2 regions of the Streptomyces sp. NPDC008086 genome follow, and region 2 is predicted to be linked to the other one. Evidence: riboswitches for the same ligand, from Rfam matches in the RefSeq annotation. Region 2 holds a riboswitch; the other holds the start of a gene.
The links. A riboswitch is a leader RNA that binds a small molecule or an ion and turns the genes downstream of it on or off. The one in region 2 is predicted to bind S-adenosylmethionine.
Positions count from the first base shown of each region.

Region 1: another riboswitch for S-adenosylmethionine. It lies ahead of ACFZBP_RS27735 (aminotransferase class V-fold PLP-dependent enzyme); the one in region 2 lies ahead of thrC (threonine synthase).

Region 1 covers NZ_JBIBIA010000008.1:57,119-68,617, forward strand. The annotation lists gene ctaD (cytochrome c oxidase subunit I) at 1-1,022, shown strand, start outside; gene ACFZBP_RS27695 (cytochrome c oxidase subunit 4) at 1,019-1,417, shown strand; gene ACFZBP_RS27700 (Ig-like domain-containing protein) at 1,548-2,810, shown strand; gene ACFZBP_RS27705 (hypothetical protein) at 2,890-3,291, opposite strand; gene ACFZBP_RS27710 (heme-copper oxidase subunit III) at 3,437-4,057, shown strand; gene ACFZBP_RS27715 (c-type cytochrome) at 4,137-4,949, shown strand; gene ACFZBP_RS27720 (ubiquinol-cytochrome c reductase iron-sulfur subunit) at 4,946-5,995, shown strand; gene ACFZBP_RS27725 (cytochrome bc complex cytochrome b subunit) at 5,992-7,629, shown strand; gene trpD (anthranilate phosphoribosyltransferase) at 7,884-8,948, shown strand; SAM riboswitch class IV at 9,020-9,136, shown strand; gene ACFZBP_RS27735 (aminotransferase class V-fold PLP-dependent enzyme) at 9,281-10,648, shown strand; gene ACFZBP_RS27740 (glycerate kinase) at 10,603-11,499, opposite strand, start outside.
Region 2 covers NZ_JBIBIA010000006.1:166,349-177,847, reverse strand. The annotation lists gene ACFZBP_RS22190 (NADH:flavin oxidoreductase) at 1-856, opposite strand, end outside; gene groL (chaperonin GroEL) at 1,198-2,820, opposite strand; gene ACFZBP_RS22180 (cold-shock protein) at 3,180-3,386, opposite strand; gene ACFZBP_RS22175 (MoaD/ThiS family protein) at 3,839-4,114, opposite strand; gene thrC (threonine synthase) at 4,209-5,507, opposite strand; SAM riboswitch class I at 5,526-5,664, opposite strand; gene ACFZBP_RS22165 (glucosyl-3-phosphoglycerate synthase) at 5,800-6,744, shown strand; gene ACFZBP_RS22160 (trehalose-6-phosphate synthase) at 6,840-8,360, shown strand; gene otsB (trehalose-phosphatase) at 8,348-9,190, opposite strand; gene ACFZBP_RS22150 (DUF3263 domain-containing protein) at 9,398-9,646, opposite strand; gene ACFZBP_RS22145 (extracellular solute-binding protein) at 9,677-10,969, opposite strand; gene ACFZBP_RS22140 (ROK family protein) at 11,070-11,499, shown strand, end outside.

The DNA.
Region 1 (11,499 bases), on a different contig from region 2:
AGGCGGACCGCAAGTTCGGCGCCCATGTCTTCGACTCGGCCAACGGCGGAGCCTTGCTGTGGCAACACCTCTTCTGGTTCTTCGGCCATCCAGAGGTGTACATCATCGCGTTGCCGTTCTTCGGCATCATCAGTGAGGTCATCCCGGTCTTCTCCCGTAAGCCGATGTTCGGCTACATGGGTCTGATCGCGGCGACCATCGCGATCGCGGGCCTGTCCGTGACGGTGTGGGCGCACCACATGTACGTCACCGGAGGCGTCCTCCTACCGTTCTTCTCCTTCATGACGTTCCTCATCGCCGTACCGACCGGCGTGAAGTTCTTCAACTGGATCGGAACGATGTGGAAGGGCTCGTTGTCCTTCGAGACACCGATGCTCTGGGCGACCGGCTTCCTGATCACCTTCACCTTCGGTGGTCTGACCGGTGTCATCCTCGCCTCGCCGCCGATGGACTTCCACGTGTCCGACTCGTACTTCGTGGTGGCCCACTTCCACTACGTCGTCTTCGGAACCGTCGTCTTCGCGATGTTCTCCGGCTTCCACTTCTGGTGGCCGAAGATGACCGGCAAGATGCTCGACGAGCGCCTCGGCAAGATCACGTTCTGGACGCTGTTCATCGGCTTCCACGGCACCTTCCTGGTCCAGCACTGGCTGGGCGCGGAGGGCATGCCGCGGCGTTACGCGGACTACCTCGCGGCCGACGGCTTCACCGCCCTGAACACGATCTCGACGATCAGCTCGTTCGTGCTCGGCGCCTCGATCCTGCCGTTCTTCTACAACGTGTGGAAGACCGCCAAGTACGGCAAGAAGATCGAGGTCGACGACCCGTGGGGCTACGGCCGCTCGCTGGAGTGGGCCACGTCCTGCCCGCCGCCGCGGCACAACTTCCTCACCCTGCCGCGGATCCGTTCCGAATCCCCGGCGTTCGACCTGCACCACCCTGAGATCGCCGCCCTCGACCAGCTCGAGAACGCCCCTCACGGTGAGAAGGCCCTCGCTGGTGGCAAGGAGGCCGGCAAGTGAAGATCCAGGGCAAGATGTTCATCTGGCTGAGCGTCTTCATCCTCGCCATGGCGGTCGTCTATGGCGTGTGGTCGAAGGAGCCGGCCGGCACCACGGCGCTTTTCCTGGCCTTCGGTCTGTCCATCATGATCGGCTTCTACCTGGGCTTCACCGCCCGGCGGGTCGACACGGGCGCGCAGGACAACAAGGAAGCGGACGTCGCGGACGACGCCGGCGAGGTCGGGTTCTTCAGCCCGCACAGCTGGCAGCCGCTCTCCCTCGCGATCGGTGGCGCACTCGCCTTCCTGGCCATCGCGGTCGGCTGGTGGCTGCTGTACTTCTCGTTCCCGCTGCTGCTGGTCGGCCTCTGGGGCTGGGTCTTCGAGTACTACCGCGGTGAGAACCGCACCCAGTAACACGAGCTGAGCTCACAGGGGCCCGGACACTCCGCCAGGAGTGTCCGGGCTCCCTCTTTTGCAGCAACGGCCGTCACCCGTACGCCCTATCCGGCGCGCCGTGGGAGACGCGGCTTCCTAGCGTGAGGCCATGAGCGAAATACCGCGCAAGAGCGCCGTCATAGGCTGCTCGCTGCTGCTGATAGCGATAGGCGCCGGCGCAGCCGGATGCAGCAGCGACGGCAACCCGCTGTCCGCCGAGCCCTACGACGCGGCCGACCAGATCGCCTTCAACGGCCCCACGGGCGACGGCAGGAAGGCCGACCCCGACAAGCCCCTGGAGATCACCGCGGAGGACTCCGACGGCCGTATCACGGACGTCACCGCCAGGGACGCCGCAGGACGCTACGTCGCGGGCGAACTCTCCGCCGACGGCACCCGCTGGCACAGCACCTCCCCGCTCGCCGCCAACGCCCGCTACACGGTCCGCGTGAGCACCGAGGACGAGGACGGCGCCCCCGGCCGCAAGGTCCTCACCTTCGACACCAGCAAGCCGACCAGTAAGAAGCACCTGACGGTGACCTTCGGCCCCAAGGCGGGCACCTACGGCGTGGGCCAGCCCGTCACGGCCGAACTGAGCCAGCCCGTCAAGGACAGGAACCAGCGCGCGACGGTCGAGCGGGCCCTCAAGGTCGAGTCCACCCCCTCCGTCGAGGGCACCTGGCACTGGGTGAGCGACAAGGAACTCCACTACCGTCCCCAGGACTACTGGCCCGCCGGCGCCACCATCCAGGCCCGCAGCAACCTCGACGGCATCAAGATCAGCGACCGCCTCTGGGGCGGCAAGGCCAAGCCCCTGCGCATCACCATCGGCGACCAGGTCATCGCCGTCACCGACGCCGCGACCCACCAGCTGACCCTCTACCGCAACGGCGAGGAGGTCCGCTCGATCCCCGTCACGACCGGCAAGCCCGGCTTCGAGACCCGCAACGGCGTCAAGGTCGTACTGGGCAAGGAGTACTTCGTACGCATGCGCGGCACGAGCATCGGCATAGCCGAGGGCTCAGCGGACTCGTACGACCTACCCGTCTACTACGCCACCCGCGTGACCTGGAGCGGCGAATACGTCCACGCCGCCCCCTGGTCCGTCGGCTCCCAGGGCTACGCCAACGTCAGCCACGGCTGCACCGGCATGAGCACCGCCAACGCCGCCTGGTTCTTCGAGAACATCCGCGAGGGCGACATCGTCAAGGTCATCAACTCGTACGGCAACACGATGGAACCGTTCGGCAACGGCTTCGGCGACTGGAACCTCGAGTGGAAGAACTGGCGCAACGGCAGCGCCCTGGTGGGCGGCACGCCCGAAGGACCCGGTCCTGAAGAAGCCGCACGTCTCAGGCCGAGGGCGGCCTGACCCACCCAGGGGCGCGGGGAACTGCGCGACCAGCCACAGCGGCCCCGCAGTCGCCCACGAACCTCAACCAGCCGAGCTCTTAGGCGCTCGCGAGGTTCTTCGTCCGCAGCAAAGAGGCCAACGCCCCCGCGAACTCCACCGGCTCCACCGGCAAGGTCACGGCCGCCTCGGCCCGACTCCACGTCGCCAGCCACGCATCCTGCGGCCGCCCGATCAGCAGCAGCACCGGCGGGCAGTTGAACACCTCGTCCTTGATCTGCCGGCAGACCCCCATGCCCCCCATGGGCACCGCCTCGCCGTCCAGCACACAGACGTCGATGCCCCCCTTGTCCAGCTCCTTGATGACGGCGGTCGGCGTCGCGCACTCCACGAACCGCACCACAGGCACGTCCGGAGCGGGACGGCGCCCGGTGGCCAACCGCACCTGCTCGCGGGTGTTGGAGTCGTCGCTGTAGACCAGCACCGTGGCGGTCGGCTGCATTGTTCCTCCGTGACGTCAGCGTCGTAAGGACAGGCCCGTTGGGCCGGATGCTACTCCCTTGAACACCACGTCAACACCGGTATGAACGGGGAAGACACTCCGAACGGCACCCCCCGGAGTGAGGGCGGGATAAGCGACCGACATAATGTCGGTCGTGGCGACAGCAACGACAGTAGACAAGGGTCACGCGCACCCGTCGGTCAACCGACCGAACCTCACCAGCGTCGGAACCATCATCTGGTTGAGTTCCGAGCTGATGTTCTTCGCGGCCCTCTTCGCGATGTACTTCACCCTGCGATCGGTGACGGGGCCCGATTTCTGGCACGAGAAGGCCGAGGCCCTGAACTTCCCGTTCTCGGCGACGAACACCACGATCCTGGTGCTCTCCTCCCTCACCTGCCAGCTCGGCGTGTTCGCCGCCGAGCGCGGTGACGTGAAGAAGCTCCGGGGCTGGTTCATCGTCACCTTCATCATGGGCGCGATCTTCATCGGCGGTCAGGTGTACGAGTACACCGAGCTGGTCAAGCACGAGGGCCTCTCGCTCTCGTCCGACCCGTACGGCTCGGTCTTCTACCTGACCACCGGTTTCCACGGCCTGCACGTGACGGGCGGTCTCATCGCCTTCCTGCTGGTCCTCGGCCGCACCTACGCGGCGAAGAGGTTCACGCACGAGCAGGCGACCGCCGCGATCGTCGTGTCCTACTACTGGCACTTCGTCGATGTCGTCTGGATCGGCCTCTTCGCCACGATCTACATGATCAAGTAGCCGGGCCCGATCCCGCGCGCGTTCCACAAACGCACATACCGAAGCATCGACGCAGAAGATCCTGACACCGGGGTAATCCGTGAAAAAGCTCTCCGCACGACGACGCCATCCGCTGGCGGCGGTCGTCGTCCTACTCCTCGCGCTGGCGTGCACGGGGGGGCTGTACGCCGTGTTCGCTCCCGCGGACAAGGCGCAGGCCGAGGAAACCGCCCAGTCCCTCACCATCGAGGAGGGCAAGAAGCTCTACACCGTCGGCTGCGCCAGCTGCCACGGAACCGATGGTCAGGGCACCTCTGACGGTCCGAGCCTGGTGGGCGTCGGCGCCGCAGCCGTCGACTTCCAGGTCTCGACGGGCCGTATGCCGGCCGCCACCTCCCAGGGCGCCCAGGTCCCGAAGAAGAAGAACATCTACTCGCAGGCCGAGATCGACCAGCTCGCGGCGTTCATCGCCTCGCTGGGTGCCGGTCCGTCCGTCCCGACCGAGGAGCAGTACGGTCCCGAGGGCGCGGACATCGCCAAGGGCGGCGAGCTCTTCCGTAACAACTGCGCCCAGTGCCACAACTTCACCGGCAAGGGCGGCGCGCTGACGAAGGGCAAGTTCGCCCCGAGCCTCGAGGGTGTCGACCCGAAGCACATCTACGAGGCCATGCAGACCGGCCCGCAGAACATGCCGTCGTTCCCCGACACCACGCTGTCGGAGCAGAACAAGAAGGACATCATCGCGTACCTGCACGCGGTCAACAGCGACGAGACGGTCAACCCGGGTGGTCTGGAGCTGGGCGGCCTCGGGCCGGTCAGTGAGGGCCTCTTCGCCTGGATCTTCGGGCTCGGTGCACTGATCGCGGTCGCCGTCTGGGTCGCCGCTCGGACCGCAAAGGCCAAGAAGTCATGAGTAGCCAAGACATTCCAGAAGAGAACCTGCCCGCTGAGCAGGACGCCCACGTCGCGGTAGCGGACGAGAAGAACCCGTTCGCCGACCCCGGTCTGCCGCCCCACGAGCACCGGATCCAGGACATCGACGAGCGGGCCGCCAGGCGGTCCGAGCGCACGGTCGCCCTGCTGTTCACGGTGTCGATGCTGGCCACCGTCGGCTTCATCGCCTCGTACGTGGCGATCCCGCACGACAAGTCGGTCTTCGTCTTCCCGATCGGTCACCTCAACGCGCTGAACTTCGCGCTGGGTCTGACCCTCGGTACGGCGCTGTTCTGCATCGGCGCGGGCGCGGTCCACTGGGCCCGCACCCTGATGTCCGACGTGGAGGTCGCGGACGAGCGGCACCCGATCGCGGCGGAGCCCGAGGTCAAGGCCAAGGTCATGGCCGACTTCAAGCAGGGCGCCAAGGAGTCCGCGCTGGGTCGCCGCAAGCTGATCCGCAACACGATGTTCGGCGCGCTGGCCCTGTTCCCGCTCTCCGGCGTCGTCCTCCTGCGTGACCTCGGCCCGCTGCCCGGGACCAAGCTCCGCCACACCCTGTGGTCCAAGGGCAAGCTGCTCGTCAACATGAACACCGACGAGCCGCTGCGTCCCTCGGACGTCGCGGTCGGCTCCCTCACCTTCGCCAAGCCGGAGGGCCTGGAGGAGCACGACCACGACTTCCAGAACGAGATCGCCAAGGCCGCCCTGATGATCGTCCGGCTCCAGCCCGACGACATCAAGGACAAGCGCGAGCTCGAGTGGTCGCACGAGGGCATCGTCGCGTACTCGAAGATCTGCACCCACGTCGGTTGCCCGATCTCCCTGTACGAGCAGCAGACGCACCACGTGCTCTGCCCCTGTCACCAGTCCACCTTCGACCTCTCCGACGGTGCCCGAGTGATCTTCGGCCCCGCCGGCCACGCCCTGCCGCAGTTGCGCATCGGCGTGAACGACGAGGGCTACCTCGAGGCGCTCGGCGACTTCGAAGAGCCCGTCGGTCCTGCATTCTGGGAGCGCGGATGAGCACTACAGAGACCACCGACTCCCGCTCTCGCGGGAAGGCGCCGGCCGGCGAGCGCGTAGCCGACTGGGCCGACGGCCGGCTGGGGATCTACTCCCTGGCCAAGGCCAACATGCGCAAGATCTTCCCCGACCACTGGTCGTTCATGTTGGGTGAGGTCTGCCTCTACAGCTTCATCATCATCATCCTCACGGGTGTGTACCTGACGCTGTTCTTCCACCCGTCGATGAACGAGGTGGAGTACCACGGCAGTTACGTCCCGCTGCAGGGACAGCTCATGTCGGAGGCGTTCAGCTCGACGCTGCACATCTCCTTCGACGTCCGCGGCGGTCTGCTGATCCGGCAGATCCACCACTGGGCGGCGCTGATCTTCCTCGCGGGCATGTTCGTGCACATGATGCGCGTGTTCTTCACGGGCGCGTTCCGTAAGCCGCGTGAGATCAACTGGCTGTTCGGCTTCCTGCTGTTCGTCCTCGGCATGTTCACCGGTTTCACCGGCTACTCGCTCCCGGACGACCTGCTCTCCGGCACCGGTGTGCGCTTCACCGAGGGCGCGATCCTGTCCATGCCGATCGTCGGCACGTACATCTCGTTCTTCCTCTTCGGCGGCGAGTTCCCGGGCGTCGACTTCGTGGCCCGGTTCTACTCGATCCACATCCTGCTGCTGCCGGGCATCATGCTCGGTCTGGTGGTCGGCCACCTGATCCTGGTCTTCTACCACAAGCACACGCAGTTCGCGGGCCCCGGCAAGAACAACAAGAACGTCGTCGGCATGCCGCTGCTGCCGGTCTACATGGCCAAGGCCGGAGGCTTCTTCTTCCTGGTCTTCGGTGTCATCGCGGTCATCGCGGCCATCGCGCAGATCAACCCGATCTGGGCCATGGGCCCCTACCGGCCGGACCAGGTGTCCACGGGCGCCCAGCCCGACTGGTACATGGGCTTCGCCGAGGGCCTGGTCCGGTACATGCCGGGCTGGGAGGTCAACTTCTGGGGTCACACGCTCGTCCTGGGCGTGTTCATCCCGCTGGTGCTCTTCGGTCTGGTCCTGGGCGCGATCGCGGTCTACCCGTTCATCGAGTCCTGGGTCACCGGCGACAAGCGCGAGCACCACATCCTGGACCGCCCGCGCAACGCCCCGACGCGCACCGCGTTCGGCGTCGCCTGGGTCACGGTGTACATGATCGGTCTGGTCGGCGGTGGCAACGACCTGTGGGCCACCCACTTCCACCTGTCGATCAACGCGGTCACCTGGTTCGTCCGGATCGGCTTCTTCGTCGGACCGGTCCTCGCGTTCATCATCACCAAGCGGATCTGCCTCGGCCTGCAGCGCCGGGACAAGGACAAGGTGCTGCACGGCCGAGAGTCGGGCATCATCAAGCGCCTGCCGCACGGTGAGTACATCGAGGTGCACGAGCCGCTCAGCCAGGACGCGCTGCACACGCTCACCGCGCACGAGCAGTACAAGCCGCTCGAGATCGGCCCGACGGTCGACGAGAACGGCGTCGAGCGCAAGGTGAAGGGCTCCGAGAAGCTGCGCGCCAAGCTCAGCAAGTCCTACTTCGGTGAGGACGGCCAGATCCCCAAGCCGTCCGTCGAGGAGTACAAGGAGATCACGAGCGGCCACGGCCACCACTGACGCTCCGCTGGTGGCGCCGTGTTGGGCGCGTTGTCGTCCGCGGCTCCGTCGTGGCTGGTCGCGCAGTTCCCCGCGCCCCTGGAGGGGCGCGGGGGGACCGCGATCCTGCCAGTACTGCTAGCCACGCCACGGTTGAAGGGCCCCGTCCGTTGTACGGACGGGGCCCTTCGCCGTACCCCCGGCTGGATAGGGTGGACCCCGTTGAGACTCGCGTCCCGTAGTGCGGGACACCACAACTGATCCAGGAGCGGCTTATGAGCGCTGTGACCCCCGCTGGAGGCGACACCGCGGCGGGCCGTTCCTGGCCCGACGTGCTGAGTGCCCTGCTGGCCGGAGAGGACCTGAGCGCCGCGGACACGGCCTGGGCGATGGACCGCTTCATGAGCGGCGAGGCCTCCGACGCGCAGATCGCCGGCTTCATGGTGGCGCTGCGGGCCAAGGGCGAGACGGTCGAGGAGATCAACGGTCTCGTGGAGGCGATGTACGCCCACGCGCAGCCGCTGGACATCCCCGGCCCGGCCGTCGACATCGTCGGTACGGGCGGCGACCGGGCCAAGACGGTCAACATCTCCACCATGTCCGCCATCGTCATCGCGGGCGCCGGCGCGAAGGTCGTCAAGCACGGCAACCGCGCGTCGTCCTCCGCGAGCGGCTCCTCCGACGTGCTGGAGAAGCTCGGCATCAACCTGGACCTGTCGCCGCAGGGTGTGGCACGGGTGGTGGACGAGGCCGGCATCACCTTCTGCTTCGCCGCCAAGTTCCACCCCTCGATGCGCTTCGTCGGCGGCGTACGGCGGGACCTGGGCATCCCGACCTCGTTCAATCTCCTAGGCCCGCTGACCAACCCCGCCCGCGTCACCGCCTCCGCCGTCGGCTGCTTCGACACCCGGATGGCGGGGCTCATCGCCGGCGTACTGGCCGAGCGCGGCTCGTCCGCGCTGGTGTTCCGCGGCGACGACGGCCTCGACGAGCTGACGACGACGGCCACGTCGAAGGTGTGGGTGGTCCGCGACGGCAAGGTGACCGAGGAGGCCTTCGACCCGCGGGACGTCGGTATCGAGCTGGTGCCGGTGGAGGCGCTGCGCGGCGCCGACGCCTCCTACAACGCCGACGTGGCGCTGCGCCTGCTGAACGGGGAGACAGGGCCGGTACGGGACGCCGTACTGCTCAACTCGGCCGCCGCACTGGTGGCGCTGAACCCGACGGACGCCCCGCTCACCGAGCAGATCCGAGCCGGGATGGCGAAGGCGGCGGAGTCGATCGACTCGGGGACGGCGAAGCGGACGCTGGACCGGTGGGTGGCTGCCAGTAACGCGTGACGATACGCCTGTGGTCCCGCGATTCGGACATGAGTTGCGGGACCACGATCATTTCGCGTACGTTCTCGACAGGTCATGAGTGACAGTCATGAGGCCCCGGCCGACTGTCCGGCAACCCTCCGTCCGTGGCGGGGTGCCCCGGGTGAAGACCAGGCCGTAGGCAGCGAGGTCTACGGCAAGCGCGGGCCCCTCTCGAAACCAGGGGTCCTGGTCGTTCGAGGGAGTCTTCCGTGAGCAAGCGAATGCGATAGGGCTGCTGAGCCCCGCCTCCGCGCACCCTTTTTCTCTTTTCCGCATGCCCTCGACTCGCATGCCTCTCACGGGAGTTCCCCATGTCTGTCTCCAGCGCTGCCCTCGACCAGGCCATTTGCACCCCGCTGCCCGTTCTGGGCCGTGATGTCACCGTCCCGCTCGTCACCGGCGGCGAGGTCACCTACGCCGCGCTCGACTACGCCGCCAGCGCCCCGGCCCTCCAGCGCGTCTGGGACGACGTCGCCGCCTACGCGCCCTACTACGGCAGCGTCCACCGCGGGGCCGGTTACCTCTCGCAGCTCTCCACCGACCTGTTCGAGAACGCCCGCAGGACGGTCGCCGAGTTCCTCGACTGCCGGGACGGCGACCAGGTGGTCTTCACCCGGTCCACCACCGACTCCCTGAACCTGCTCGCCGCCGCCCTGCCGGCCGACTGCCAGGTCTTCGTCTTCGAGACCGAGCACCACGCCTCCCTGCTGCCGTGGACGAACGCGCAGGTCACCTACCTCAACGCTCCCCGCACCCCGCGCCAGGCCGTCGAGACCCTGGAGCGCGCCCTGGCCGACCGGGACCCCCACGGCCCGGCCCTGGTCTGCGTCACCGGCGCCTCGAACGTCACCGGTGAGCTGTGGCCCGTACGGGAACTGGCGGCGGCCGCGCACGCCCACGGCGCCCGGATCGTGCTCGACGCCGCCCAGCTGGCTCCGCACCACGCGGTGAGCGTCCAGGACCTCGACGTCGACTGGGTCGCCTTCTCCGGCCACAAGCTGTACGCCCCGTTCGGCTCCGGCGTCCTCGCCGGCCGCGCCGACTGGCTGCGCGAGGCCGAGCCGTACCTCGCGGGCGGCGGCGCCAGCCGCAAGGTCACCCGGCGCGAGGACGGGGGAGTGGACGTCGAGTGGCACGAGAGCGCCGCCCGCCACGAGGCCGGCTCCCCGAACGTCATCGGCGCCTACTCCATCGCCTCCGCCTGCAAGGCGCTGACGGAGGCGGGCTTCGACACCCTGGTCGCGCGCGAGCAGTACCTGATCGAGAAGGTGCGGGCGGGCCTCGCCGAGGTCCCCGAGGTCCGGATCCTCTCCCTCTTCGGCGACGACGCCCCGCGCGTCGGTGTCATCTCCTTCGTCGTCGACGGCTGGAACAGCTCCCACTTCGCCGCCGCGCTCTCCGCCGAGTACGGCATCGGGGTGCGCGACGGCCTGTTCTGCGCCCACCCGCTGGTCCGCACGCTGCTCGGCAGCGACCCGCAGACGCAGGGCGAGTGCGGTGCCCCGGAGGCGGCCCCCGGCGAGAAGTCCCTCAACGCGATCCGGGTGAGCTTCGGGGCCGGTACGCCGGACGAGCACGTCGAGCGGTTCGTGAACGCCGTGAAGGAGCTCGTGACGGACGGCGCCCGGTGGAACTACCGCACGGAGGACGGCCGTTGCGTGCCGGACACCTCCGCGTGAGCCTCCGGCGGCGAAGCCTGGGGCGGCAGCATGAGCGGTAGCCGGGTGCCCAGGACGATCATCCGCAGGGCGCGCTCGGTGGCGTCCGTGAGCAGCTCGCTCGCCCGGGTCATGGCCTCGGCCAGGATCATCGGCGCGGGCAGGATGCCATGGCAGGCGTCCACGCCCGGCACGTCCTGCGCACCCTCGCCGAGGGTGCCCGCCAGGGCCAGGACCGGGCGGTCGTAGAGCTTGGCACGCCGGGCCACCTCGGCCGGGACCTTGCCGCGCGGCGTCTGGTGGTCCAGGGCGCCCTCGGCGGTGATCACCAGGTCGGCCCGGGCCAGCCGGGCGTCCAGGGCGAGGTGGTCGAGGAGCACCTCGAAGCGGGGCAGGAGCCGGGCGCCCAGGGCGGCCAGGCCGGCCCCCAGACCGCCGGAGGCGCCGGTTCCCGGGCCGTACCGGAGATCGGTGTCCGAGGCGGCCACGTCACGGGTGAGGACGAAGGCCCAGTTCTCCAGGCCGGCCGACAGTTCCTCGACGTCTTCCGGGGTGGCGCCCTTCTGAGGGCCGAAGACCCGGGCCACGCCCCGCTCACCGCACAGGACGTTGTACGGGTTGCAGGCGACGAGGAGTTCCACCTGTGCCAGGCGGTGGTCCAGGCCGGACGGGTCGATGCGGTGCAGGCGGTTCAGTTCCCGGCCGCCGAGGGGCAGTTCCATGCCGTCCCCGTCCAGAAGGCGGGCACCCAGGGCCTGGAGCGCACCGGCGCCCCCGTCCGAGGTGCCCGAGTCGCCGCAGCCGACGAGGATCCGCTTCATGCCCATGTCGAGTGCGGCGTGGATCAGTTCGCCGACGCCGAACGTGGTGGT
Region 2 (11,499 bases):
GGTTGAGGTCGGAGCCGTCGAACTCCGGGATCCAGTAGCGGCGGGTGGAGGCGTGGAAGGCGTCGACGCCGGCCGCGGCGAGCGGGGTGAGGATGGCCTCCAGCTCCTCCGGGGTCTCGGCGAGCCGGGCGTCGTAGGCCTCCTGCTTCCACTGCGAGTAGCGGAAGATGACGGGGAAGTCCGCGGAGACCCGCTCCCGTACGGCGGCCACGATCTCCGCCGCGAACTTCGTACGGGCGACCGGGTCACCGCCGTAGGCGTCGGTGCGGCGGTTGGTGCCCGCCCACAGGAACTGGTCGACGAGGTAGCCGTGGGCGCCGTGCAGCTCGACGCCGTCGAAGCCGATGCGCTCGGCGTCCGCCGCGGCCTGGGCGAAGGCGGCGATGACGTCGTCGAGGTCGCGCTGGGTCATCTCCTTGCCAGTGGGCTCGGTCTCACCGATGCGGATGCCGGACGGGCCGACGGCGGGGGCCTCGGGATACGGCGACTGGCCCTCCTTGCGCACCATGCCGATGTGCCACAGCTGCGGCACGATCGTGCCGCCGGCCGCGTGCACCGCGTCGGCGACCTTCGCCCAGCCGGCCAGCTGCTCCTCCCCGTGGAACCGCGGGACCCGGCTGCTCTGCCCGGCCGAGTCGTGCCCGACGTACGTGCCCTCGGTGACGATCAGGCCCACGCCGGCCGCTGCGCGCCGCGCGTAGTACGACAGCACGTCCTCGCCGGGGACGCCGCCCGGGGAGAACATGCGCGTCATCGGCGCCATCACGATGCGGTTCGGCACGGTCAGGCCATTGATGACGGTCGGCCGAGACAGAATCTGCGCCGCCCGGGAGGCGGCGGGCTGGGTGACGGTCACGTGGAGGGCTCCTTGGAACGGGGTTGCTTATACCGGTCAGTATGTGCACACGCATTGTTGCACCACATTAAGCAACGGCGAGTGTGATGCTGCGCATTCCCAAGGAGGGGGACAGGTTTCGTAGCGACGGCGGCTACACGAGGGCTGGTCGCGCAGTTCCCCGCGCCCCTAAAGGGGCGCTGGCTGCAGTGCCCTTCTTTTAGGGGCGCGGGGAACTGCGCGACCAGCCCCCACCGGCCCGCACCCGCCAAAACACCGAGGGCGGCACCCCCTGTCGCAACAGGAAGTGCCGCCCTCGGCAAGGACGTTGATCAACCGGAGGTCAAAGACCCCGAGGCCGATCAGAAGTCCATGTCACCGCCCGGCATACCGCCACCGGCAGGCGCGGCGGCCTTCTCCGGCTTGTCGGCGATAACAGCCTCGGTGGTGAGGAACAGCGCAGCGATCGACGCGGCGTTCTGCAGCGCGGACCGCGTCACCTTCGCCGGGTCGATGATGCCCTCGGCGACCAGGTCGACGTACTCACCGGTCGCGGCGTTCAGACCGTGACCCGGGGTGAGGTTGCGGACCTTCTCCACCACGACGCCGCCCTCAAGACCGGCGTTCACGGCGATCTGCTTCAGCGGAGCCTCGAGCGCGAGCTTGACCGCGGCGGCACCCGTCGCCTCGTCACCCTCGAGCTCCAGCTTCTCGAAGACACCGGAGGCCTGCAGCAGGGCCACGCCACCACCGGCGACGATGCCCTCCTCGACGGCCGCCTTGGCGTTGCGCACGGCGTCCTCGATGCGGTGCTTGCGCTCCTTGAGCTCGACCTCGGTCGCGGCACCGGCCTTGATGACGGCGACGCCACCGGCGAGCTTCGCCAGGCGCTCCTGGAGCTTCTCGCGGTCGTAGTCCGAGTCGCTGTTCTCGATCTCGGCACGGATCTGGTTCACGCGACCCGCGACCTGGTCCGAGGAGCCCGCACCGTCGACGATGGTGGTCTCGTCCTTGGTGATGACGACCTTGCGGGCCTTGCCCAGGAGGTCCAGGGAGGTGTTCTCGAGCTTGAGACCGACCTCCTCGGAGATGACCTCGCCACCGGTGAGGATGGCGATGTCGTTCAGCATGGCCTTGCGACGGTCACCGAAGCCCGGGGCCTTGACCGCGACGGACTTGAAGGTGCCGCGGATCTTGTTGACGACCAGGGTCGACAGGGCCTCGCCCTCGACGTCCTCGGCGATGATCAGCAGCGGCTTGCCCGACTGCATGACCTTCTCCAGCAGCGGGAGCAGGTCCTTGACCGCGGAGATCTTGGAGTTGGCGATCAGGATGTACGGGTCGTCGAGGACGGCCTCCATACGCTCCATGTCGGTGGCGAAGTACGCCGAGATGTAGCCCTTGTCGAAGCGCATACCCTCGGTGAGCTCCAGCTCCAGACCGAAGGTCTGGGACTCCTCGACGGTGATGACGCCTTCCTTGCCGACCTTGTCCATCGCCTCGGCGATGAGCTCGCCGATCTGGGTGTCGGCGGCGGAGATGGAGGCCGTGGAGGCGATCTGCTCCTTGGTCTCGACATCCTTGGCCTGCTCGAGCAGGGCGGCGGAGACGGCCTCGACGGCACGCTCGATACCACGCTTGAGGGCCATCGGGTTGGCGCCGGCGGCTACGTTGCGCAGACCCTCCTTGACCAGGGCCTGGGCGAGAACGGTCGCGGTGGTCGTACCGTCACCGGCGACGTCGTCCGTCTTCTTGGCGACTTCCTTGACCAGCTCGGCGCCGATCTTCTCGTACGGGTCCTCGAGCTCGATCTCCTTGGCGATGGACACACCATCGTTGGTGATCGTGGGGGCGCCCCACTTCTTCTCGAGGACGACGTTGCGACCCTTGGGGCCGAGCGTCACCTTGACGGCGTCCGCGAGCTGGTTCATGCCGCGCTCGAGGCCGCGCCGCGCCTCCTCGTCGAACGCGATGATCTTGGCCATGTGAAGTGGTCCCTCCAGGACTGGGGGTGATTCCTTCGGACCGCGCCCGCGCCCGCGACGGACGGCTCACATGCCTTGTGGTTCCTTGCCCCACCCGGCCTGCGGGCCTCACCGACCCGGTCCTTCTTTGTCACTCTCACCTTCAGAGTGCTAACGCCAATGATTAGCACTCGCCCCCGGAGAGTGCAAGGCGCCCTCGCGAAGCGAGGGCTCGATGTGGGGTGGCGGTCGGGCGACGGGCGGGCGCAAGCGGCTCTCGGGGATCGCCCCCCTGTGGCTGGGCACGGCGAAGGGCCCGCACCCCGGGAGGTGCGGGCCCTTCGAAGAAGAACGTCGCTGCTGTTAAGTCGACGCGTGCTTCAGCCGGTCGCCAGCCGGACCATGTCCGCCTGCGGCCCCTTCTGACCCTGCGAGATCTCGAAATCGACCCGCTGGCCCTCTTCCAGGGTGCGGTACCCGTCCATCTGGATCGCGCTGTAGTGGACGAAAACATCCGCACCACCGTCGACCGCGATGAAGCCGTACCCCTTCTCCGCGTTGAACCACTTGACGGTGCCCTGAGCCATGCCTAACTCCCCTATTACTGGCCCTTGCACAGATCCACACTTCGCGGATCCGGGTCAGACCTCACCCCCCATCGGTCGGGGGCGTGCGCCGGAACGCGTCGACCGCGGCTGAATGTATCTGCCCAACTGCCGTCTGCAACAGGTCAATCGGACGAGAAATCCGGGCACGACCGGTCGGGAATGTGGGGACAATTCCGCTGACTTCAGGTCAAGTCGGACCCGGCAAACGGAACAAAAGCCGCAAAAAACCCGCACACTTTGGCTACTTCTTGTCGGGCTCGCGGTGGAGATAAAGGGGCGCCGACCCTTGGATCGGCGACGCGTTCCCCAACTGTACCTCGCTCAACCACACAGAATTGCCCCCTCCGCTTCTCTCACGGAGGGGGCAATTCGATGAACTCTCGGTGACCGGGGTTACCGAAGGTAATGATCGGTCATTCGGTCAGCCTCGATCAGCCACCGGCGACGGCCGGGATGATGGAAACGCCCGCACCGTCCGGCGTCGCCGTCTCCAGCCCCTGCTCGAAACGGACGTCGTCGTCATTGACGTAGACATTCACGAACCGACGCAGCTTGCCCTGGTCGTCCAGCACCCGGGCGGCGATCCCGGTGTGGTTCTTCTCCAGTTCGGCGATGACCTCGCCGAGGGTGCCGCCCTCGGCTGTCACTTCGGCCTGGCCACCCGTGTAGGTACGCAGGATGGTGGGGATGCGGACGTTGACGCTCACGTATGACCTCCGGTCGGGTAGTCGCCCCTAGGGGCGCGGGGAACTGCGCGACCGGCCCCCACGGCCCGCAGACGAAAATCCATGGGACAGGCCCCTAGACGAGACCAGCCTCGCGGAACGAATCAAGGTTGGGACGAATGGTCGCAGTAAGCCCCGTACCGGCCACCGCGTCCAGCGTCTTGAGTCCGTCGCCGGTGTTCAGCACGACAGTCGTCAGGGTCGGGTCGAGCAGTCCGTTCTCGATCAGCTTCCGCGTCACGCCCACGGTCACACCACCGGCGGTCTCGGCGAAGATCCCCTCGGTCCGCGCAAGCACCTTGATCGCGTCGACGACCTGCTCGTCCGTCACGTCCTCCACCGCACCCCCGGTACGACGGGCGATGTCCAGCACGTACGGCCCGTCCGCCGGGTTGCCGATCGCCAGCGACTTGGCGATGGTGTTCGGCTTCTGCGGCCGTACGACGTCGTGCCCCGCCTTGAAGGCCACCGACACCGGCGAGCACCCCTCGGCCTGCGCACCGAAGATCTTGTATGGCTTGTCCTCGACGAGCCCGAGCTTGATCAGCTCCTGCAGCCCCTTGTCGATCTTCGTGAGCTGCGAGCCGGAGGCGATCGGGACGACCAGCTGGTCCGGGAGCTGCCAGCCGAGCTGCTCGCAGATCTCGTACGCGAGCGTCTTGGAGCCCTCGGCGTAGTACGGCCGCAGGTTGACGTTGACGAAGCCCCAGCCCTCACCGGCCGGGTCGCCGATCAGCTCGGAGCAGAATCGGTTCACGTCGTCGTAGTTGCCCTCGATGCCGACGAGCTCGCCGCCGTAGATCGCGGCCATGACGACCTTGCCCTGCTCCAGGTCGTGCGGGATGAAGACGCAGGAACGGAAGCCGGCCCGGGCGGCCGCGGCACCCACCGCGCCGGCGAGGTTGCCGGTGGAGGAGCAGGAGAGGGTGGTGAAGCCGAAGGCGCGGGCCGCCTCCAGGGCCTGGGCGACGACGCGGTCCTTGAAGGAGTGCGTGGGGTTGCCGGAGTCGTCCTTGATGAACAGCTTGCCGGCGTCCACGCCCAGCTCACGGGCGAGGTTGTCGGCCTTGACGAGCTGGGTCCAGCCGGGGTTGATGTTCGGCTTGGTAGCCACGTCGGCCGGGACGGGAAGGAGGGGCGCGTAGCGCCAGATGTTCGCGGGGCCCGCTTCGATCCGCTTGCGGAGCTCCTCGGTGTCGTAGGCCGAGAAGTCGTAGGCGATCTCCAGCGGGCCGAAACACTCCTCGCAGGCGAAGACCGGCCCGAGGGGCACCCGGTGACCGCACTCGCGACAGGAGAGCGCGGCGGCGGGGCCGAGGTCTACCGTGGAAGCGGTGGTGGAGTCGGTGGTGCTTGCAACAGTCTGCGCAGCCATGTGAGGCGAGGCCCTTTCTCCTCATCTTCCTCACGACGCATCTCGCCGTGAGACGGATTTGGCACCTTCCCTAGCCGGGAGCCTCGCGTGAACGAGACCGGCTGGAGGGTTGCCGGGGCTTCATCGGGCCGTATCCCTCTGCCCCTCTGGATGAGCGGTATGAAGTTGTGGTCGGCGGCCAACCAGGACATGCGATGGTCACCCGCGTTGTTCAAGACTGTAACCGACAACCTGGACAGTTGAGATAGTCGTCCGAACCGCGAGATGGATCACACGCGAAGGAGCCGCTTACGTGCTGGAAGAAGTCGAGCGCTGGCTGAGCACCCGCTCCTGGTCCGCGAGCGATCGCCCGCTCCACCAGATCCTGGCCGCCAAACAGCGTACGGGCCGGTCGGTCTCCGTCGTCCTGCCCGCGCTCGACGAGGAGGAGACCGTCGGCGACATCGTCGCGGTCATCCGTCACGACCTCATGCGGCAGGTGCCGCTGGTCGACGAGATCGTCGTCGTCGACTCGGGCTCCACCGACCGCACCTCCGAGGTCGCCGCGGCGGCGGGCGCGACCGTGGTGCACCGGGACGCGATCCTCCCGCGCGTCCCGGCCGTGCCCGGCAAGGGCGAGGTGCTGTGGCGCTCGCTGCTCGTCACGACCGGGGACATTGTCTGCTTCATCGACGCCGACCTGAAGGACTTCTCCTCCGACTTCGTCTCCGGCATCGTCGGCCCGCTGCTCACCGACCCCGAGATCGACCTGGTCAAGGGCATGTACGACCGTCCCCTGGGCGGTGCGGCGGGCCAGGGCGGCCGGGTCACCGAACTGATGGCCCGCCCGCTGCTGAACATGCACTGGCCGCAGCTGGCCGGCTTCGTGCAGCCGCTCGGCGGCGAGTACGCGGCCCGCAGGTCGCTGCTGGAACAACTGCCGTTCCCCGTCGGATACGGCGTGGAGCTGGGCATGCTGGTCGACGCCCTGCACCTGGTGGGCCTCGACGCGCTGGCCCAGGTGGACGTGGGCGTGCGCAAGCACCGCCATCAGGACGGCCAGGCCCTCGGCCGGATGTCCGCGGCGATCTATCGCACGGCCCAGCTGAGGCTGGCCCGGGGCCATCTGGTCCGCCCGTCCCTCACCCAGTTCGAGCGGGGCGAGGACGGTTTCGAGCCGCGTACGTACTCCGTGGACACGGAGGAGCGGCCGCCGATGGTGGAGATCGCGGAGTACGCGACGAGGAAGGTCGCGTGAACGACGGACACCCGCCGTATACGGGCCGGACGATGATGCGCCACTGAGCTGAACCGCACGTTTGAGCGTTTCCGAGCCGGGCTAGGTTGACGCGTATGGCTTCCACGCAGGGTGCTGCCGAACAGGGTGCTGCCAAGGTGCTGGTCGCGTCGAACCGCGGCCCGGTCTCGTACGAGGTGCAGGGCGACGGCTCGCTGCGCTCCAAGCGGGGCGGCGGAGGTGTCGTCTCCGGACTGTCGGCGATCGGGCCGGACGCGGGCGCCCTGTGGGTGTGCTCGGCGTTGTCCGACGGCGACCGGGAGGCGGTGCGGCGCGGGGTCGGCGAGGAGGGCGTGCGCATGCTGCCCATCCCGGCCGACGTGCACGCCGACGCGTACAACGGCATCGCGAACTCGGTCCTCTGGTTCGTCCACCACATGCTGTACCAGACGCCGCTGGAGCCGGTCTTCGACGCGGAGTTCCGGCGCCAGTGGGCGGCGTACGAGACCTACAACCGGGCGTTCGCGGAGGAACTGGCGCGGCAGGCGGCGCCGGGCGCGGCGGTGCTGGTGCAGGACTACCACCTGTGCCTGGTGCCGGGGATGCTGCGCGAGCTGCGCCCGGACGTGCGGATCGGCCACTTCTCGCACACGCCGTGGGCGCCGGCGGAGTACTTCCGGATGCTGCCGGACGACATCCGGTCCCAGCTGGTGTGGGGGATGCTCGGCGCGGACCGGCTGGCGTTCCTGACCTGGCGGTGGGCGTCCGGCTTCATGGCTTGCGCGAACGAGATCGACGCCGAGCGGATCCAGGTGTACTCGCCCGTGCCGAGCGAGCCGAAGCACATCGAGCACACCCCGACGGGCGCGCCGCCGCTGAGCACCACCTGGATCGGGGTGCACGGGCTCGGGGCCGACGCCGAGTTCCTGCGCGAGCGCTCCCGCCGGCCGGACGTCGAGGAGCGGATGACGGCACTGCGGCACGAGATCGGCACGGCACCGGACGGCTCCGCCCGCCGGACGATCGTCCGCGTCGACCGCACCGAGCTGTCCAAGAACATCGTGCGCGGCCTGCTGTCCTACCGGCAACTGCTCGACGACCACCCCGAGTGGCGGGAGCGGGTGGTGCACGTGGCCTTCGCCTACCCGTCGCGACAGGACCTGGCGGTGTACCGGGACTACACGGCGGAGGTCCAGCGGCTGGCGGACGAGATCAACTCCGCTTACGGGACCCCGACCTGGACCCCGGTCGTCCTCCACGTCAAGGACGACTTCGCCCGGTCGCTCGCCGCGTACCGGCTGGCCGACGTGGCCCTGGTCAACCCCGTCCGGGACGGCATGAACCTGGTCGCCAAGGAAGTACCCGTCGTCTCCGACGAGGGCTGCGCGCTGGTGCTCTCCCGGGAGGCCGGTGCCTACGAGGAGCTGCGCGACGACGCGATCACCGTGAACCCGTACGACGTGATCGACACGGCGCGGGCGCTGCACGAGGCGTTGTCCATGAGGCCGGAGGAGCGGGCGGAGCGGTCGAAACGGCTGGCCGCGGCTGCGACGGCGCTGCCGCCGGCTCGGTGGTTCCTGGACCAGTTGGACGCGCTCACGGATGAAGCGGCCGGGGAGTCCGGTCAGCCCGCCTGATCGGCGATGGCCGCCAGCAGGCGTACGACCCCCTGCGGGCCGTCGACCACGACGTCCGCCTTCTCCGACAACTCCGTGACCTCCTCGCTGCCGCTGCAGACCAGGAGGCCGGGGGTGCCGTCGGAACGGAGTTCCTCGACGGCGGCGTACGCGGGGAGGTCGCCGAGGTCGTCGCCGGCGTAGAGGACGGACTCGGCGCCGAGGTCGCGGGCGTAGTCCAGGAGGGCCACGCCCTTGTCCATGCCGGGTGGGCGCAGTTCGAGGACCATACGGCCCGGTTCGACGATGAGGCCGTTGCGGGTGGCGAGGTCGGTCAGGGGGGCGCGGAGGGTGTCGAAGGTGCCCTGGGGGTCGGGGGCGCGGCGGGTGTGTACGGCGAGGGCGTGTCCCTTGTCCTCGGTCCAGGTGCCGGTGGTGCCGATGCCGTCGAGGACGCCCGGCAGTTCGGCGCGGACGGCCGCGATGCCGGGGTGGGGTTCGGGAGCGGTGACCTTGCCGGTCGTGGCGTCCCAGCGTTCGGCGCCGTAGTGGCCGAGTACGACCAGGTGCTCCAGGCCGGGGGTGTCGGCGAAGCCGCCGTAGCGCACCGCGGTTTCGGCCGGTCGGCCGGTGATCACTGCCACGGCCGCGACGCGGGGGGCGAGGGCGGTGAGGGCGGGGACGGCCTCGGGGTGCGGCCTCGCCTTCTCGGGGTCCGGGACGATCGGGGCGAGGGTGCCGTCGAAGTCGAGGGCGATCAGTGCGCGGGCGGGGCGCCTGAGAATCGCGTCGAGGCCTGCGCGGCCGGGCCGGGTGGTGGGGGTCGGGAGAGCTTCCGTATGACTACCCATGCCCAGACTTTATCCGCCCCCGCCGCCCCTACCCGTCCCATCCTTCTGGGGCTCCGCCCCAGACCCCGCTCCTCAAACGCCGGAGAGGCTGAGTACTTCAGCCCGTCCGGCGTTTGAGGACGAGGCCCGGAGGGCCGACAGCGGGGGTCTGGGGGCGCAGCCCCCAGGGAGGGGACGGGTAGGGGCGGCGGGGGCGAGGAACGGGTGTCAGCGTTCGGCGCGGTGCTGTTCTCTCAGTCTCCGCAGGCGATTCACCGTCACCGGGTCATGGGCCAACGCCCGCGGGTCGTCCAGCAGAGCGTTCAGCAGCTGGTAGTAGCGAACCGGCGCCAACCCCAGCTCCTCCCGGATCGCCCGCTCCTTCGCCCCGGGCCCCGAGAACCCCCGCCGCTCCAGCGCGAGCACACCCCGCTCACGCTCGGCAAGGCCCTCCCGCTCAGTCGGCTCGTCACTCATGCCCCGCACACTAGCCCCCGCCACCGACACCTACTCCGCGCTCTCCGCCCGCGACGCGGTCGACTGGAGCTGCCCAAGAATCGCCGACGGACTCCCCCCGGAGGCCACCGCCCCACCGATCCGCTTCTTGACCCCCGCACTGACCGCGGCCCACGACGTCCGCCCCACCGGATACAGCTCGGAAAGCGACAGCTGCTCCAGGAACGGCTTGAGATCGGCGTCCTGAGGCGCCCCGCTCATCACGGTGGACGCGGAGTTCGTGACGGGCAGCAGGTCGTACTCCCGGGAGAAGTCGAGGACGTTCTCCTTGTCGTAGACGAAGTCGAGGAAGTCGCCCACCTGCTCGGCATGACCGTTCTGCTTGAACGCCGTCATCCAGTCGGCCACACCCATGGAGACCTTGGTCGGCCCCTCCCGCCCGGGCATCGGCACCATGCCGAACTTCACGCCCTTCTTGGCAGCCATCTGCATCAGGGAAGGGTGGCCGTTGAGCATGCCGACATCGCCCGCCGCGAACGCGGAGAACGCCTCGGCCCGGTTGAGCCGCCCCGGCGCGACCGGCCCGGTGAGCCCCTTGCCGACGAGGTTGTTCTTCAGCCAGTTGAAGGTGGCGACGTTCTCCGTGGAGTCGATGCTGTACGTGCCGAGCTCCGCGTCGGTGTACCCGCCCCCACCGCTGAGGAGCCACTGCATGGTCTCGGCCTGCGCCTCCTCGGGCCCGAGCGGCAGCGCGTACGGGTACTTCACGCCCTCCGCCTCGAGCGCCGCGGCGTCGGCGGCCAGCTCCCGCCAGGTGGTCGGCGCGGTGAGGCCGGCCTTCTGGAAGAGGGTCTTGTTGTAGAAGAGCAGCCGCGTGGAGGAGGCGAAGGGAATGCCGTACTGCACCCCGTTCACCTGCCCCGCGTCCGCGAGCTGCGCGACGAGGTCGGCCTGGACGGGGATGGAGAGGAGATCGTCCGCCTCGTAGAGGAGGTCCTTGGCGGCGTAGTCGGCGTACGCGCCGATCTGCGCCATGTCCGGCGCCTTCCCGGCGTCGACCATCTCCTTGACCTTGGCGTCGACGTCGTTCCAGGAGTACACGGTGACGTCGACGTGCACGCCCGCGTGTTCCTCCTCGTACGCCTCGACGAGCTTGTCCCAGTACTTCTGGGAGCTGTTGGCCTCGCTGTCGCCGTAGTCGGCGGCCACCAGCCTCAGCGTCACCTCGCCCGAACCACCGGTCAGCCCACAGCCACCCAGCGTCGCCACCAGCCCCAGCGCGGACACCGCCGCGATCGTCCCCGTACGCCTACGCCGCTGCACGCAGAACCGCCCCACACCCATCATTCGAAACTTTCGAAACGTCATACATATTGCCCCCATAAGGTCTACACCACGTAAGTGGACTAGACCTCTCGCGGGTACGCAAGCCACACTGTCCCCCGTGAGACATGTCATCGCCCTCGATGTGGGCGGCACCGGGATGAAGGCCGCCCTGGCAGGGGCGAGCGGCGAGCTCCTCCACCAGGTCCGCCGCCCGACCGGGCGCGAGCGCGGGCCGGACGCGGTCGTCGAGGGCATCCTCGACTTCGCCGCCGAGCTGCGCGCGTACGGCGAACAGCGCTTCGGCGAGCCCGCTGCCGCTGTCGGCGTCGCCGTCCCCGGCATCGTCGACGAGGCCGAGGGCATCGCCGCCTACGCGGCCAACCTCGGCTGGCGGGACGTACCCCTGCGCCGGCTGCTGGCCGACCGGCTCGGCGGCATCCCCGTCGCCCTCGGCCACGACGTGCGCACCGGCGGCCTCGCGGAGGGCCGGATCGGCGCGGGCAAGGGCACCGACCGCTTCCTCTTCGTGCCGCTCGGCACCGGAATCG